2 regions of the Serratia fonticola genome follow, and region 2 is predicted to be linked to the other one. Evidence: riboswitches for the same ligand, from Rfam matches in the RefSeq annotation. Region 2 holds a riboswitch; the other holds the start of a gene.
What was found. A riboswitch is a leader RNA that binds a small molecule or an ion and turns the genes downstream of it on or off. The one in region 2 is predicted to bind cobalamin.
Positions count from the first base shown of each region.

Region 1: it holds a riboswitch for cobalamin, as region 2 does, so the genes downstream of both, cbiB (adenosylcobinamide-phosphate synthase CbiB) here and btuB (TonB-dependent vitamin B12 receptor BtuB) in region 2, are expected to answer to the same signal.

Region 1 covers NZ_CP011254.1:4,268,006-4,275,738, forward strand. Annotated here, with positions in the region: gene cobD (threonine-phosphate decarboxylase CobD) at 1-1,070, opposite strand, end outside; cobalamin riboswitch at 1,292-1,484, shown strand; gene cbiB (adenosylcobinamide-phosphate synthase CbiB) at 1,646-2,602, shown strand; gene WN53_RS18870 (cobyric acid synthase) at 2,652-4,193, shown strand; gene cobU (bifunctional adenosylcobinamide kinase/adenosylcobinamide-phosphate guanylyltransferase) at 4,190-4,735, shown strand; gene cobS (adenosylcobinamide-GDP ribazoletransferase) at 4,732-5,478, shown strand; gene WN53_RS18885 (adenosylcobalamin/alpha-ribazole phosphatase) at 5,488-6,105, shown strand; gene cobT (nicotinate-nucleotide--dimethylbenzimidazole phosphoribosyltransferase) at 6,110-7,168, shown strand; gene WN53_RS18895 (cytosine permease) at 7,261-7,733, opposite strand, start outside.
Region 2 covers NZ_CP011254.1:1,558,921-1,566,653, forward strand. Annotated here, with positions in the region: gene btuB (TonB-dependent vitamin B12 receptor BtuB) at 1-1,719, opposite strand, end outside; cobalamin riboswitch at 1,794-2,008, opposite strand; gene trmA (tRNA (uridine(54)-C5)-methyltransferase TrmA) at 2,129-3,229, shown strand; gene WN53_RS06895 (YijD family membrane protein) at 3,294-3,656, opposite strand; gene fabR (HTH-type transcriptional repressor FabR) at 3,670-4,302, opposite strand; gene sthA (Si-specific NAD(P)(+) transhydrogenase) at 4,517-5,914, shown strand; gene oxyR (DNA-binding transcriptional regulator OxyR) at 5,897-6,814, opposite strand; gene WN53_RS06915 (glutathione peroxidase) at 6,968-7,699, shown strand.

The sequences.
Region 1 (7,733 bases), 2.7 Mb from region 2:
TCCTCCACCAGCACCTGTTGCAGCGCGGCTATCAGTTTGCGGTTGGCCGCTTCGCTCTTGATCGCCACCCGATAATAGTCGGCGGACAGGCCAGGGTAGTTGGCACAGTGGCGGATCAAGATGCGGTGCTGCAACAACGCCTGTTGCAGATCGTATCCGGGACGCAGGCAGCGGAGGAAAATATAGTTCGCTGCCCCTGGCCAAATGCGCAAGTGCGGCAAGGTAGCCAGCGCGTTAAACAACCAAGCACGCTGCTCTGCCAGCCATTGGTGGGTTTGCTGGATGTAATCGCGATCGTCGAGGATCACCTCGCCTGCCAGTGCTGCATAGGCATTGATGGTCCAGGGTTCGCGCAGTTGTTTCATCTGTTGTAAAGCCGCGCGATCGCTGCTGACCAGATAGCCGAGCCGCAGGCCGGGGATGGCAAAGAATTTGGTCAATGAGCGCAGGATATAAAGGCGTGAATACTCCGCCATTTGTGGGATCAGCCCCGGCGCATCTGGCAGAAAATCGATAAAGGCTTCATCAACGATCAACGCAATATTGTGCTGGCGACAGCAGGCTAGGATGGCCTGCAACAGCGCGGGGTCTGGCATCAGCCCGGTCGGATTGTTAGGGGTGGCCAGGAACAGACAGTCCGGTTGGCGCTCGGCCAGCACCTGCAGCAGCCGCTCATCGGGTTGAAAACCCCCGGCTTCATCCAGCAGGAAGTCCTCGATCTGGCAGTCAATCCGCTGCAAAGCCCGGCGGTATTCGGCAAACCCCGGCGTAAGGAGCAGCGCCGTGCGGGGGCGTAGCCGGTTCACGATGGCGTAAATCAGCTCGGTGGCCCCGTTGCCTGCCATGATATTCTCTGGCGGGCAGTGATGAACCCGCGCCAATGCCGCATGCAGACGCCGGTATTCAACGTCGGGATAGCATTCGGCGCTGGTCAGATGCTCGATAATCGCCGCCTTCAGGCTGGCGGGCATGCCCAATGGATTGATATTGGCGCTGAAATCAATAATCTCGGCCGGATCCAGACCGGTTTTCAACGCCATTTCCAGTACGTTACCACCATGTTCGCTCACGGTTTTGCTATTCCCCTGTCAAGTTTGCGTGCAGGATAACACAGCGTAATTGCCGTTGATCCGTTGCAAACTAAACCTGTCGCCCAGGTGAATGCCAGATCTTGGCGTGTATTCGCCATATCAACAGGTTATTATGGCATGGCCATTGTCGAGGCTATCGAGATGAAAACTAAGTGATAAATTGAAGCGTGGAGTTCATAGAACCCATAACGTTGTGATTAACCGTATTATTGCCAACTGGATAACCCACATCCTGAACGATGACAGGTTGTGGTTGGGAAGGGGGTTTAACTCCCCCGCAGCCCCCGCTGCTGTGATGCCGACGAATCCACTGCGCCACTGATCTGAGGATTGGGAAGGGAGTGGATGAGGATGACGCTAAGCCAGAAGACCGGCCAGTTGGTCACACATTCAACACCTTCGGTGGGAAGGGGGTTGTCATAAGATACGTGCAGCTATGTTGCACCGCCTGGTCGTATCCTGTTGACACCCAAATCCCGCCCGAGAGGTCGGGATTTTTTTATGCCATTAACCCACCATCAGGCTTTCTCAATCGCGGCTACAAGGTGCGTGTCATGACGCTGCTAGCCTGGTTCGCGGCCTTTCTGCTAGACAGTCTGTTAGGTGACCCACCGCACTGGCCGCATCCGGTGCGCTGGATCGGTAACCTGATCACGGTGCTGCAACGCGCGATCCGCCGGACTTGCCATAGCGAGAGAACGCTAAAACTTGGCGGCGGGCTGCTGTGGCTGGGCGTCGTTGGGTCGGTCTGGCTGGTCAGTTGGGGATTTTTGACGCTGATGCAGTATATCCACCCGTGGTTAGGCTGGCTGGCGGAAGTCTGGCTGATTTATACCCTGCTCGCCGGGCGCTGCCTGGAGCAGGCGGCCATGGAGGTTCACCGGGCACTGCAAAGTGCCGATCTTGAGGAGAGCCGCCACAAGCTGTCGTGGATTGTCGGGCGGGATACCTCACAACTGGAAGAGCCGCAAATCACCCGGGCGGTGGTGGAGACGGTGGCAGAAAACAGCGTGGATGGCGTAATTGCGCCGCTGTTCTTTTTGCTGATAGGTGGAGCACCGTTGGCGATGGCGTATAAAGCGGTTAACACTCTTGATTCAATGGTGGGCTATAAAACGCCGAAATACCGCGCTATCGGCTATGTGTCGGCGCGGATGGATGACTTCGCCAACTGGTTACCGGCCCGGCTTAGCTGGCTACTGCTGAGCTGTGCGGCCCGGCTGAACGGGTTGGACTATCGCCAGGCGTTACGCATTGGCTGGCGCGATCGCTATCAGCACACCAGCCCTAACTGCGCCTGGTCGGAAGCCACCGTGGCTGGAGCGCTGGGAGTGCGGCTTGGCGGTCCTAACAATTACTTTGGTCAACGGGTCGAAAAGCCGTGGATCGGTGAGGCCCGGCGGGAGATCGAGCTGGCGGATATTCCACGCAGCACTCGTCTGATGATGACGGCCTCGCTGTTGGCTCTGCTGCTGTTTGCAGCGTTGCGCCTGCTATGGCTTGGCGCTTGAAATAATAATGGTTTGCGCGGCTCAGCCAGCGCGACGTGGAGAATAAGTGATGAAACGGTGTGTGATGGTGCAGGGAACCGCATCCGATGTGGGTAAAAGCGTGCTGGTGGCCGGGCTGTGCCGGATATTTATGCAGGATGGCTATCGCTGTGCGCCGTTCAAATCGCAGAATATGGCGCTCAACTCTGGCATTACCGCCCGTGGCGAAGAGATGGGCCGGGCGCAGATCTTTCAGGCCGAAGCCGCCGGTATCGCACCCGATGTGCGGATGAACCCGGTACTGCTGAAACCGACCAGCGATTGCCAGGCGCAGGTGGTGCTGATGGGCAAAGTGGCCTGCAATATGGACGCGGTCAGCTATCACGAGTACAAGCCGCAGTTGCAGCAACAAATCAGCGAGGTGTATCACAGCCTGGCCAGCGGCTACGACATCATGGTGCTGGAGGGGGCAGGTAGCCCGGCGGAAATCAACTTGCGCGATTGCGATATCGTCAATATGGGCATGGCGGCGATCGCCGATGCGCCAGTGCTGTTGGTGGCCGATATCGATCGTGGCGGGGTATTTGCCGCTATTTACGGCACACTGGCCCTGCTGGAACCGGAAGAAAAAGCTCGGGTGAAAGGGGTGATCATCAATAAATTCCGTGGTGATATTGCCTTACTCTACTCGGGCTTGGAGCAGATCGAAGCCCTGACTGGTGTGCCAGTGCTGGGCGTGATGCCCTGGTTGAATATCGATCTGGAAGATGAGGATGGTGTGGCGTTGCAAAATGGCAAATATGCCCCGACAGGCAGCAGCCATGAGCTGGACATCGCGGTGGTACAGCTGCCCTATATGTCCAACTTTACCGATTTTAATGCCTTGGCGGCCCAGCCTGACGTAGGGCTGCGCTATGTTTCGCACCCGGCGGCGCTGGCCGGTGCCGATCTGATTATCCTGCCGGGTAGCAAAAACACCCTGGGGGATTTGCAGTGGCTACAGCACAGCGGGTTGGCGGCGGCGTTACAGGATCAGCACCGGGCCGGAGTGCAGATCGTGGGTATTTGCGGCGGCTACCAGATGCTTGGCAAGCACATTATTGATGGCGTGGAATCCGGTGTGGAACAGATGGCGGGTTTGGGATTGCTGGATGTCACCACCCGCTTCGCACCGCAAAAAGTCACAACGCAGGTGACAGCACAATGTGAGCCTGGGTTGCCCGGCCTCTGGTCTGGCTGTGGCGAGCAGGACGTCGTTGGTTATGAAATCCATATGGGCACCACCCAGCTAGGATCACAGGCTACGCCTTTCTCCCGTCTTTACCTACGTAACGGCCAACCGGACAGCGCCTTTGACGGGGCAGTTAACCCCGCCGGTAACGTACTGGGCAGCTATATTCATGGCTTATTCGACAGCGCACCTTTTTGCCGCGCGCTGCTAAACCAATTGCGCCAGCGTAAAGGGCTGCCGGTTTACGACGGCCCGGCTTTCGATTATGCCGATTATAAGCAGCAACAGTTTGATCTCTTGGCCGATAAGATGCGGGAACATATTGATATGGATAAAATTTACCGCTTGATGACCGAGCACCAGCAAACGGGGGCCCAATGATCCTGATCACCGGTGGAGCACGCAGCGGCAAAAGTTCGCTGGCCGAAAGGTTAGCGAGCGGTGTCAGTGACCGGGTGTTGTATATCGCCACGTCGGTGGTCACCGATGAGGAAATGGCTGAACGGGTCAAGCTGCATCGCCAGGCCCGGCCTGCGCATTGGCGTACCTGGGAGGGCAGCCAGCAACTGGCCAGCGTGATCGACCAACAGGCGGGGGTGGGAGATGCGGTGATCCTGGAGTGTATTACCACGCTGATCGCCAACCTGATGTTTGACCTGACCGGGGAGATGCCGGTGGAAAGCATCGACTTTGCCGTGGTTGAAACGGCAATCCAACGGCAGATCGATGATCTGCTGGCCGCCTGCGCCCGCAGCCCAGCGGCGATTTATCTGGTCACCAATGAACTGGGGATGGGCATCGTGCCGGAAAACCGTCTGGCACGGCACTTCCGTGATATTGCCGGGCGTGTTAACCAGCGTTTGGCCGCCGCCGCTGAGTCGGTGCTATTGGTAATTTCTGGTATTGAGGTCAAGATCAAATGAGTTTGCGACTGTTTTGGGCCACCCTGCAATTGATGACGCGTATCCCGTTGCCCGCCAGTTGGACACAGGGGTTAGCGATGGATAATTACCAGCGTGGCATCGTCGGTTTCCCCTTGATTGGCCTGATCGTCGGTGCAATCGGTGGCGCCGTCTTTACCCTGTTGGCTCCCTGGTGTGGGGTACCACTGGCGGCGTTGGGATACGTGCTGGCGTTGGCTCTGGTTACCGGTGCCTTCCACCTCGACGGATTGGCCGATACCTGTGACGGCGTATTTTCGGCTCGTACTCGGGAAAAAATGCTGGAGATCATGCGCGACAGTCGCCTAGGTACCAATGGTGGGTTGGCGCTGATCTTTATCGTTGTGGCCAAGGTGTTGGTGATCAGTGAACTGGCACTGCGCGGGGTACCGATGTTGGCCACGTTGGCGGCAGCAGGAGTAGCCTGCCGGAGCCTGGTGGTATTGATGATGTATCGCCAGCCTTATGCCCGTGAGGGTAACGGGCTGGGGAACCTTTACATTGGCAAGATTAGCGGTGGACAAACGCTGTTCACTCTGGCGCTGGGGACCGCTTTGGTCGCCTTGTTAGGGCATGGGCAGGGGCTGTTTGCGCTTGGCTGTGCGCTGATCTCTGTGATGTTACTGCGTACCTATCTGCACCGCCGTCTGGGCGGGCAAACCGGTGACACCCTGGGAGCGGCGATAGAAATTGCCGAGCTGGTCTTCTTACTGGCACTGCTGTGAGTGAGCGTTATGCGGCTATTTTTGGTACGACACGGGCAAACGGCGGCGAATCGGCAGGGCGTATTTTGCGGCATGACCGACTTGCCGTTGACCGAACAAGGTGAGAAGCAGGCCAGGCAGATCGCACAATGGCTGGCCGAGGTGCCTTTTACCCAGGCGATCAGCAGTGAGTTAAGACGCGCCCAACATACCGCCGAGATCGTGCTCGGGCCAAGGGAACTGGTGATCCAACCCGACGGCGGCTTTAACGAAATGAATTTTGGCGACTGGGAAATGTGCCATCACCAGGATTTACAGCAGCAGGATAGTGCTGCCTGGGCCGACTGGGTGGCGGATTGGCAGCTAGCCTGCCCGCCAGCGGGGGAGTCCTTTCCACTGTTTTCACAGAGGATTAGCCAGCAGGCCCAGCGTCTGCTGAACGAACAGGGCGATGGCGATCGTTTGCTGGTGGCGCACCAAGGTTCTCTGAGCCTGCTGCTGGCTGGGTTACTAAAGTTGCCCCCCGCCGGGATGTGGCATTTCCCGTTTACCCAGGGAACCTACAGCGTGGTGGAACTCAACCAGGGGTTTGTCACGCTAAAAGTATTTAACAGCCAGGCTCATTGGCAGCCTGCAAGCAGAGAATAAAGTTATGCAAACATTGTCATCGTTAATCGACCTGATTAAGCCGTTGGACGCGGCCGCCATGCAACAGGCAGCGGCAAAGATTGATGGCCTGCTTAAGCCACCGGGCAGCCTTGGCCGCCTGGAACAGTTGGCGACCCAGTTGGCCGGGATGCGCGGTTTTAGCGAGATGGACGCCAGCCGCAAGCAAATAATCGTCATGATGGCCGATCACGGCGTTTATGCCGAAGGGGTGGCGGTGTCACCGCGTGAAGTGACGGTGATCCAGGCGCTGAATATGGTGAAAGGCAATACCGGCGTTTGCGTATTGGCGGCCAATGCCGGTGCCGAGGTGAAGCTGGTGGATGTTGGCATCGACAGCGAACCCTTGCCGGGCCTGATCGACATGAAAGTTGGGCGCGGCAGCGGCAACATTGCGCGTGGTGCGGCAATGACGCGCCAGCAGGCGGAGGAGTTGCTGTTGGCCACGGCTCAATTGACGCTGGAACAGGCGGCGCTTGGGGTGAAGTTGTTTGGCGTTGGTGAGTTGGGGATGGCTAATACTACGCCAGCCGCGGCGTTAGTTAGCGTCTTTACCGGCCGCGATCCGCAGGAAGTGGTCGGCATTGGGGCCAATTTCCCCAGCGATCGTTTGCACCACAAGGTGGACGTGGTGCGTCGGGCGATTGAGGTAAATCAGCCGGATACCCAAGACGCGTTGGACGTGTTGGCGAAGCTGGGTGGATACGATCTGGTGGGAATGGCTGGCGTGATGCTGGGGGCTGCTGCGGCCGGTCTGCCGGTGATCCTCGATGGTTTTCTCTCTTATGCCTCTGCACTGGCGGTCTGCGGCATTGCGCCTCAGGCTCGGGATTACCTGTTGCCGTCCCATTTCTCTGCGGAGAAGGGCGCGGCTGCGGCTCTTGAGCACCTGCAATTGGCACCTTATCTGCAGCTGGACATGCGGCTGGGGGAGGGCAGCGGTGCCGCCATCGCCATGCATATCGTGGATGCCGCCTGCGTGATGTTTAATCAGATGGGATCGTTGGCGGACAGTAATATCGTTATTCCCGGTAGCGCGACCTGAACGGCTGATACCACCACCAAGGTTTCACCTTGTAGGGGCGCCGCCCGCTTAGCTAGGGTCGAACATATGCTCGACCCTGTTAATTCGACAAATTAAGCAGTTTGCAGGTTGGTTGCCCGGCCAAACAGGCGTTTAAACAGCCAGTAAATCACGCTGGCTGCCAGCAGTGAGTTAATGGTTGGCACACCCCATTCCGTCACCAGGCCGATTACGCTACCGACGATGCTGGCGATAATCGCTGCCCAGCCGATGAGCGGCGTTTGTTGCGGCAGTTGGCCAAGCTGGCGGCTGGCGTCCAGAGCATCGCGGTGGCTGCGCAGCAGGAAATAGTCCACCAGCATGACGCCGAGGATCGGTGGGAATACCACGCCCAGCACGGTCAGGAAATCCACAAACCGATCCAGGATCCCAAGAACCGAAAGCAGCGTGCCCAAAAGACCGATAATCACCGTGGTCGCGGTGTATTTCAGCTTCTTACCGGTAATCCCTTCAACCGCATTCACTACGCCCAAGGACGACGAATAGAGGTTCAGATCGTTAACGCGCAGGGTGGAGAACACGACCA
Region 2 (7,733 bases):
CAATACGCGCTGCTCAGGGTTATAAGTAGAAGAGATATTGTCGTAACGCTTACCGTAGTATTGATACGAGATATCCATGTCCAGGTTGAACATCGTCCAATCCAACTGATATTTGGCCTGACGTTTCGAACGGCGCGCCAACACCTCATCGGTCTGGTCATTACGCGGATCGATATATTGCAGCGTCAATCGGTGGGTGAACATCCAGGTATCAAAGCTACCCGTCCATTCCACGCCTTTAATCGTTGCCTTATCCACATTGTAATACTGCCCCTGATAGGTCACGGGGTCAGAATCATAATTGATCAGGTTCTGAATTTTGTAATGGTAAGCAGACAGACGCCAATCCAACGGCCCGGTCAAACCTTCCAGACCCATTTCCCACTGTTTGGACTCTTCCGGCTTGAGGTTACTGTTGGAATCAATGCCAAAGCGTTTTGAGCCATATTGCTGACCCAATGACGGCGTCAGGAAACCCGTACCATAAGACAAAGTGGCTCGATAGCCATCAACAAACTCCCAACCTGCCGCGGTCTGCCAAGTGCCGTGCCAACCAAAGTCACCTGCCTTGTCTTCACGCCCAGAGGCTTCCAGAGTCACGCTGCCAAACTGCTGTTGACCGCTCAGGTACAGCCCCGTGTTGTCTCTTTTATAGGTATCGGCAAAGGAATTGTCGGAAGAAGTCAGGCGCTGTTGCTGGAAATCGGCACCGGCGGTAACGCTACCGTGCTCGAAAGCATAGGTATTGCCCCATTGCAGGTTACGCTGATCCATATCATCCAGCGTAGTGCTGATGCCATAACGGCCATTCTGGCTGCTGTAGTTGTAATCTTTCTGTTTCTGATAGCTGCCCGTCAGTTGAGAAGAGAAAGCCCCAGACAGGAAACGCAGCCCCATATCATAGGTGTGGCTATACAGGCGGTCTTCATCATTACTGTACTTCGGGCTGTAAGGTACACTGCCGACATCGTAGTCCGAGTTATTGGTATAACCATAACCCCGCACGAAACCTGAGAAATTCTGATTGAACTGCTGCTCCAACCCACCCCAGAAGCTTTTATTACGGAAACCATCACGATCGCTGTCGACCGAATAAGGCGAGCCCGGCTTCACATTGAAGCCATTGGTCATCTGGTAGCTACCCGCAACGGTAGCAACCGTGTTATCAAAACGCTGGCGCAAGGCACCATCGTACTGCTGGTATCCTTTAGAACCGATACCCGCCTGGACTTTACCGCCCTCTTTATCCGTCTGGGTAATGATGTTGATGACCCCACCGATGGCACCAGAACCATAAATGGCCGAGCGCGGTCCACGGATAAACTCCACACGCTGAACCAGCGCCAACGGAACCTGGTTAAAATCAACGCCGTTGCTAATCCCCAGACGGGCCATTGGCACGCCGTCGATCAGTACCAATACATGACGAGCTTCAGTGCCGCGTACCGAGAGAGATGATCCCTGCCCCATACCGCCGTACTGTGAAATATCGACACCGGGCAAACGGCGCATCACATCATTGAGGCTTTTGGCCTGCCAGCGATCGATATCTTCGCGGGTCACCACATCGGCAGGCGCCAATACGGAAGAGACCGGTTGAGGGAAGCGGTTGGCGGTAACCACCAGGTCATCGCTACTTTTAGCCGTGGTGTTATCTTGCGCCCATCCAGAAAATGCCGTCACGGAGGAGACCACCGCCAGCAGTGTATTTTTTATCATTGTCATTATAAAAAGCATCCAAACTTCATTGGGGATGCCGCAGGGCCACGGCCGGTAGTTCGCGACGGCTATGGATATTGCGACGTACACCGGTAGGTTTTCGGGCTTGGGATTTGCCGGTTGCCTGTGGCAACCCGCACCGGGCGATGACTTCCCATCCTGCAGTGGACAGTGTCTGCGTCATTTAACGCTATCGCCGTGACTTCCCCATACCGCTGCGCGTCAGCTCCAGATTTGCACTGGATTCCCTTTTCACTCGCTGCTTGAGACCGGATGGCAATGCTACAATCAATGAAAATGGATGTCTAGATTGCCAACAGTGTTGCAAAATAGCACCACAACAAAACTGGACTTCACGGGCTGATTCCCTACAATCCCCGCTGATCCAATTTGCCTGACGAGAGAAACCATGACGCCCGAGAATTTGCCCATTGAACGCTATGACGACCAACTGGCGGAGAAAACAGCCCGCCTGAAGACCATGATGTCACCGTTTACGGCACCCGAGCCGGAAGTGTTTCGCTCGCCAGTCAGCCACTACCGGATGCGTGCGGAATTCCGCATCTGGCATGATGAGGACGATATGTACCACATCATGTTCGATCAGCAGACCAAGCAGCGTATCCGTGTCGATAGCTTCCCGGCGGCCAGCGAGCTGATTAACCGCCTGATGAGCGCCCTGATGGTGGCCCTCAAGCCCAACCCGGTGCTGCGCCACAAGCTGTTCCAGATCGATTATCTTTCTACGCAGAGCGGTAAAATCATTGCCTCGCTGCTGTATCACCGCAAGCTGGACGAACAATGGCAGCAAGATGCCACTGTGCTGCGTGACGCATTACGCGCAGACGGCTTCGATGTGCAGCTGATTGGCCGCGCCTCGAAGATGAAAATCATGTTGGATCAGGACTACGTCGACGAAGTGCTGCCGGTCGCTGGCCGCGAAATGATTTATCGCCAGGTCGAAAACAGCTTCACCCAGCCCAACGCAGCCATGAGCGTGCAAATGCTGGAATGGGCGCTGAATGTGACCCAAGGTGCAAAAGGGGATCTGCTGGAGCTGTATTGCGGTAACGGCAACTTCTCGCTGGCCCTGGCCCGCAACTTCGAGCGGGTGTTAGCCACTGAAATAGCCAAGCCTTCGGTGGCGGCGGCGCAGTACAACATCGCGGCCAATAATATCGACAACGTGCAGATTATCCGCATGGCGGCGGAAGATTTCACTCAGGCAATGAACGGCGCTCGCGAGTTCAACCGGTTAAAAGGGATCGATCTGAGCAGCTATAACTGTGAGACGATTTTCGTCGATCCGCCGCGCAGCGGGCTGGATGAGGAAACGGTGAAAATGGTGCAGACCTATCCACGCATCCTTTACATCTCCTGCAACCCGGAGACCCTGTGCGCCAATCTGGATACGCTGCAGGCCACGCACAAAATCACTCGCCTGGCTCTATTCGATCAGTTCCCATACACCCATCATATGGAATGTGGCGTATTGCTCGAACGCCGCTGATCTAGACGGGCGCAAAAACAAAAAAAGGCACTCCGCAAAGTGCCTTTTCTCGATGAAACCATTATTAATGCTGGACGGCGACGGTATTGCGTTTCCTTAACTGGAAACCAAGCCAGAACACCAGCACTACGCAAACAATCGAAGGCAGGAAGTTCGAGCCGATCTGCGGATATTCCGCACGCACGATCGCGCTATATCCCAGGACGCCCAACAGGAAACAGCCGGCCGCCAGTTTTGGCATACCATCCGGCATTGGCTGGTTCAGGTAACGCTGATGCAGGCAATATACCGCCAGCACCAAAGCAATCAACGGGAAGGCTGAAAACGACACCACCGAGCTGAACAGCGCGGCAAAGGAACCGTTTACGGACAGGCCAGCAATCAACGCCAGCAGTAAAGTACCATTCTCACGGCTTAGTTTTTCCATGACTTTCACCTTGTTATACGTGGGATACAGATGCTTTTTCTTGTTCGCGGCGATACCAGTAATAGGCTCCTTTGGAAATCATCCGCAGTTGCAACACTAACCTTTCTTCGAGCTGCCGCCGTTGTTCAATATCAATATCCAGCGCTTCCGCCCCGGCACTGAACACGATCGTCACCATAGCTTCCGCCTGCGCCTCGGTAAAGCTGCGCGGCATATGGTTTTCCAGCTCAAGGTAATCTGCCAGTTCGGCAATAAAATGTTGGATTTCCCGTGCTACCGCCGCACGAAACGCGGCCGAGGTGCCGGAACGTTCACGCAGCAACAGCCGAAAGGCGTTGGGATTATTGCCGATAAACTCCATAAAGGTCGATACCGACGTGCGGATCACGCTGCCGCCTTTGGCAATACGCTGGCGTGCCTGGCGCATCAATTGGCGCAGCATCAGGCCGCTTTCGTCAACCATGGTGAGCCCAAGCTCATCCACATCGCGAAAATGGCGATAGAAAGACGTGGGCGCGATGCCCGCCTCTCGTGAGACTTCACGCAGGCTCAGGCTGGCAAAACTGCGCTCGGCACTCAGCTGGCTGAAAGCCGCCTCAATGAGGGAACGACGAGTGCGTTCTTTTTGTTGTGCTCTGACGCCCATTTGCATATCCGGATGACTTCCCTTCTTCAGTCTAACGCCGCAGAACTGGCAATATAGCAAATTTATTGCAACAGCATTTATACAAACGCGCTTTGTCACAGTTCTGGGCCACACCGATTGTGCTTTGCCACAAAAAGGCTAATGGTAATTGGGCACGCAGCGCTATGATGTTAAGATACCGTTGTAAATTTGTATAAGAACAGGTCTCTCCTACATGCAACAACACTATCAATTTGATGCCATTATCATCGGCTCCGGCCCTGGTGGTGAAGGCGCAGCCATGGGTCTGGTGAAACAAGGTGCCCGCGTGGCCGTGATCGAACGGTACAATAACGTGGGCGGCGGTTGTACTCACTGGGGAACCATCCCCTCAAAAGCCCTCCGCCACGCCGTCAGCCGCATTATCGAATTCAATCAGAACCCGCTTTACAATAACTCCCGCACCCTTAGCGCCACCTTCCCTGACATTTTACGCCACGCCGACAGCGTGATTAACCAGCAAACGCGCATGCGCCAAGGGTTCTACGAGCGTAACCAGTGCAAGCTGTTCGCCGGTAACGCCAAGTTTATCGACGCCAACACCGTCAGCGTAAGCTATATGGATGGCACGCAGGATACCATCCGCGCCGACCATATTGTGATCGCCTGTGGTTCACGCCCTTATCATCCGAACGGCGTTGATTTTAACCACTCGCGTATTTATGACAGCGACTCCATCCTGGAGCTGAACCACGAGCCACGCCACGTGATTATCTACGGCGCTGGGGTGATTGGCTGCGAATATGCTTCTATCTTCCGTGGTTTGAACGTGAAGGTGGACCTGATCAACACCCGCGATCGATTGCTGGCGTTCCTCGATCAGGAGATGTCAGATTCCCTGTCTTATCACTTCTGGAATAACGGCGTGGTGATCCGCCACAATGAAGAGTTCGAGAAGATCGAGGGTACCGATGACGGCGTGATTGTGCACCTGAAATCCGGCAAGAAAGTGAAGGCCGATTGCCTGCTGTATGCCAATGGCCGTACCGGTAACACCGATGCGCTTGGCCTGGAGAACGTGGGTCTGGAATCAGACAGCCGTGGCCTGCTAAAGGTCAACAGCATGTATCAGACCGCTGTATCCCACATTTATGCCGTAGGTGACGTGATCGGCTATCCGAGTCTGGCATCTGCCGCTTATGACCAGGGCCGCATCGCCGCTCAGGCCATCTCCTCTGGGGAAGCCAGCGGGCATCTGATCGAAGACATTCCAACGGGCATTTATACCATTCCGGAAATCAGCTCCGTCGGTAAAACCGAGCAGGAACTGACGGCGATGAAGGTGCCCTATGAAGTGGGCCGTGCCCAGTTCAAACACCTGGCCCGGGCGCAGATTGCCGGTATGAACGTGGGTAGCCTGAAGATCCTGTTCCACCGCGATACCTTGCAGATCCTGGGGATCCACTGCTTTGGTGAGCGTGCGGCAGAGATCATTCACATCGGTCAGGCGATCATGGAACAAAAAGGTGAAGGTAATACCATCGAGTATTTCGTCAATACCACCTTCAACTATCCGACCATGGCCGAAGCCTACCGCGTGGCCGCGCTAAACGGTTTAAACCGCCTTTTTTAGGCCCGCGTCCAGGTAGTTCTGCATGTGTTCGCGAATAGCCTCGGCCAGCTGCTCATAGCGGCTACGCAGTGGGGAGCCGGGGCGATACACCAGAGCAATGGTGCGCTTCGGTTCCGGTTTGTAGCACTCCAGATAGCAGACGCCATCACGCTCGCGCTCACGCGGTACTGCCAAGGCGGGTAACAGCGTTATCCCACTGCCTGCGGCAACCATATTACGCAGCGTTTCCAGACTGGTCGCGCGGAAGTGGGTATCCTCATCCGCACCGGCCTGGAAGCAAAAGCCCAGCGCCTGATCGCGTAAACAGTGGCCATCTTCCAGCATCAGCAGTTTTTCACCCGCCAAATCGGCCATCGCCACGCGTTCGCGCTGCGCCCACGGATGGTCGGAATAGACTGCTAACTGCATCGGCTCATCGAACAAAGGCACTTCGATAAAGGCTTCGGTCTCTTTCACCAAGGCAAGAATAGCGCAGTCCAACTTGCCGCTGTCCAGCTGTGCCAGCAGTTGATGGGTTTGTGCTTCATGCAGGTACATTTCCAACTTGGGAAAGGATTTATGCAGCGTCGGGATAATCTGCGGCAGCAGATAAGGCCCCACGGTAGGGATCAGGCCGATATGCAACGGCCCGGACATCGCTTCCCCTTGCTGGCTGGCCATTTCCTTCAAGACTTTGACTTCGCGTAGCACGGTGCGCGCCTGTTCCACCAGCAGTAAGCCAGCCTGTGTGAAAAGCACCTTACGGCTGGTCCGCTCAAGCAGCATCACGCCCAACTCGTCTTCCAGCTTGCGGATCTGGCCACTCAATGTTGGTTGGCTGACATGGCATGAGTCGGCAGCGCGCCGGAAGTGGCGGTGCTCGGCCAAGGCGACCAGATACTCTAAATCACGAATATTCATTGTTGTTTCCCTCCTGGCCATGATAGCTCATGGCGATAGATAAGATAGCAACGAGTGATTAGAACTATCAAGCCCCGCAGTGAATAATGTCCCCCAACGAAGCGCAACGGCGCCAACATAAAAAATTCATTTTTCTAATTAAGGGGTTAATTCATGTTTACCAGTCAAGAAGGCAAAAAAGTCCCTCAGGTTACCTTCCATACTCGCCAGGGCGACCAATGGATCGATGTCACCACGGATGACCTGTTCAAAGACAAAACCGTGATCCTGTTCTCCCTGCCAGGCGCGTTCACCCCAACCTGCTCATCAAGCCATTTGCCGCGCTATAACGAACTGTCCAGCGTGTTCAAGCAGCATGGCGTTGACAGCATCCTGTGCGTCTCGGTGAACGATACTTTTGTGATGAACGCCTGGAAAGCCGATCAACACGCCGAAAATATTACCTTCGTGCCGGACGGCAACGGTGAATTCACCAAGGGCATGAACATGCTGGTTGAGAAAGCCGATCTGGGCTTTGGCCCACGTTCATGGCGCTACTCCATGCTGGTGCGTAACGGCGTGGTAGAAAAAATGTTCGTCGAGCCAAACAAGCCGGGCGACCCGTTTGAAGTTTCTGACGCCGACACCATGTTGAAATACCTGGCACCGGAATTCCAAGTGCAGGAATCGGTTTCCCTGTTCACCAAACCGGGCTGCCCGTTCTGCGCCAAAGCCAAACAAATGCTGCAAGAGCGCGGGATCCAATATGAAGAAATCGTGTTGGGCCAAGACGCGACCACGGTCAGCCTGCGCGCTGTCAGCGGCCGCGCTACCGTGCCACAGGTGTTTATCGGTGGTCGCCACATCGGTGGTAGCGACGATCTGGAAAACTTCCTGTCAGCCTGAATGATAAAAATAAACCCGATGGGCCTCAGGCACG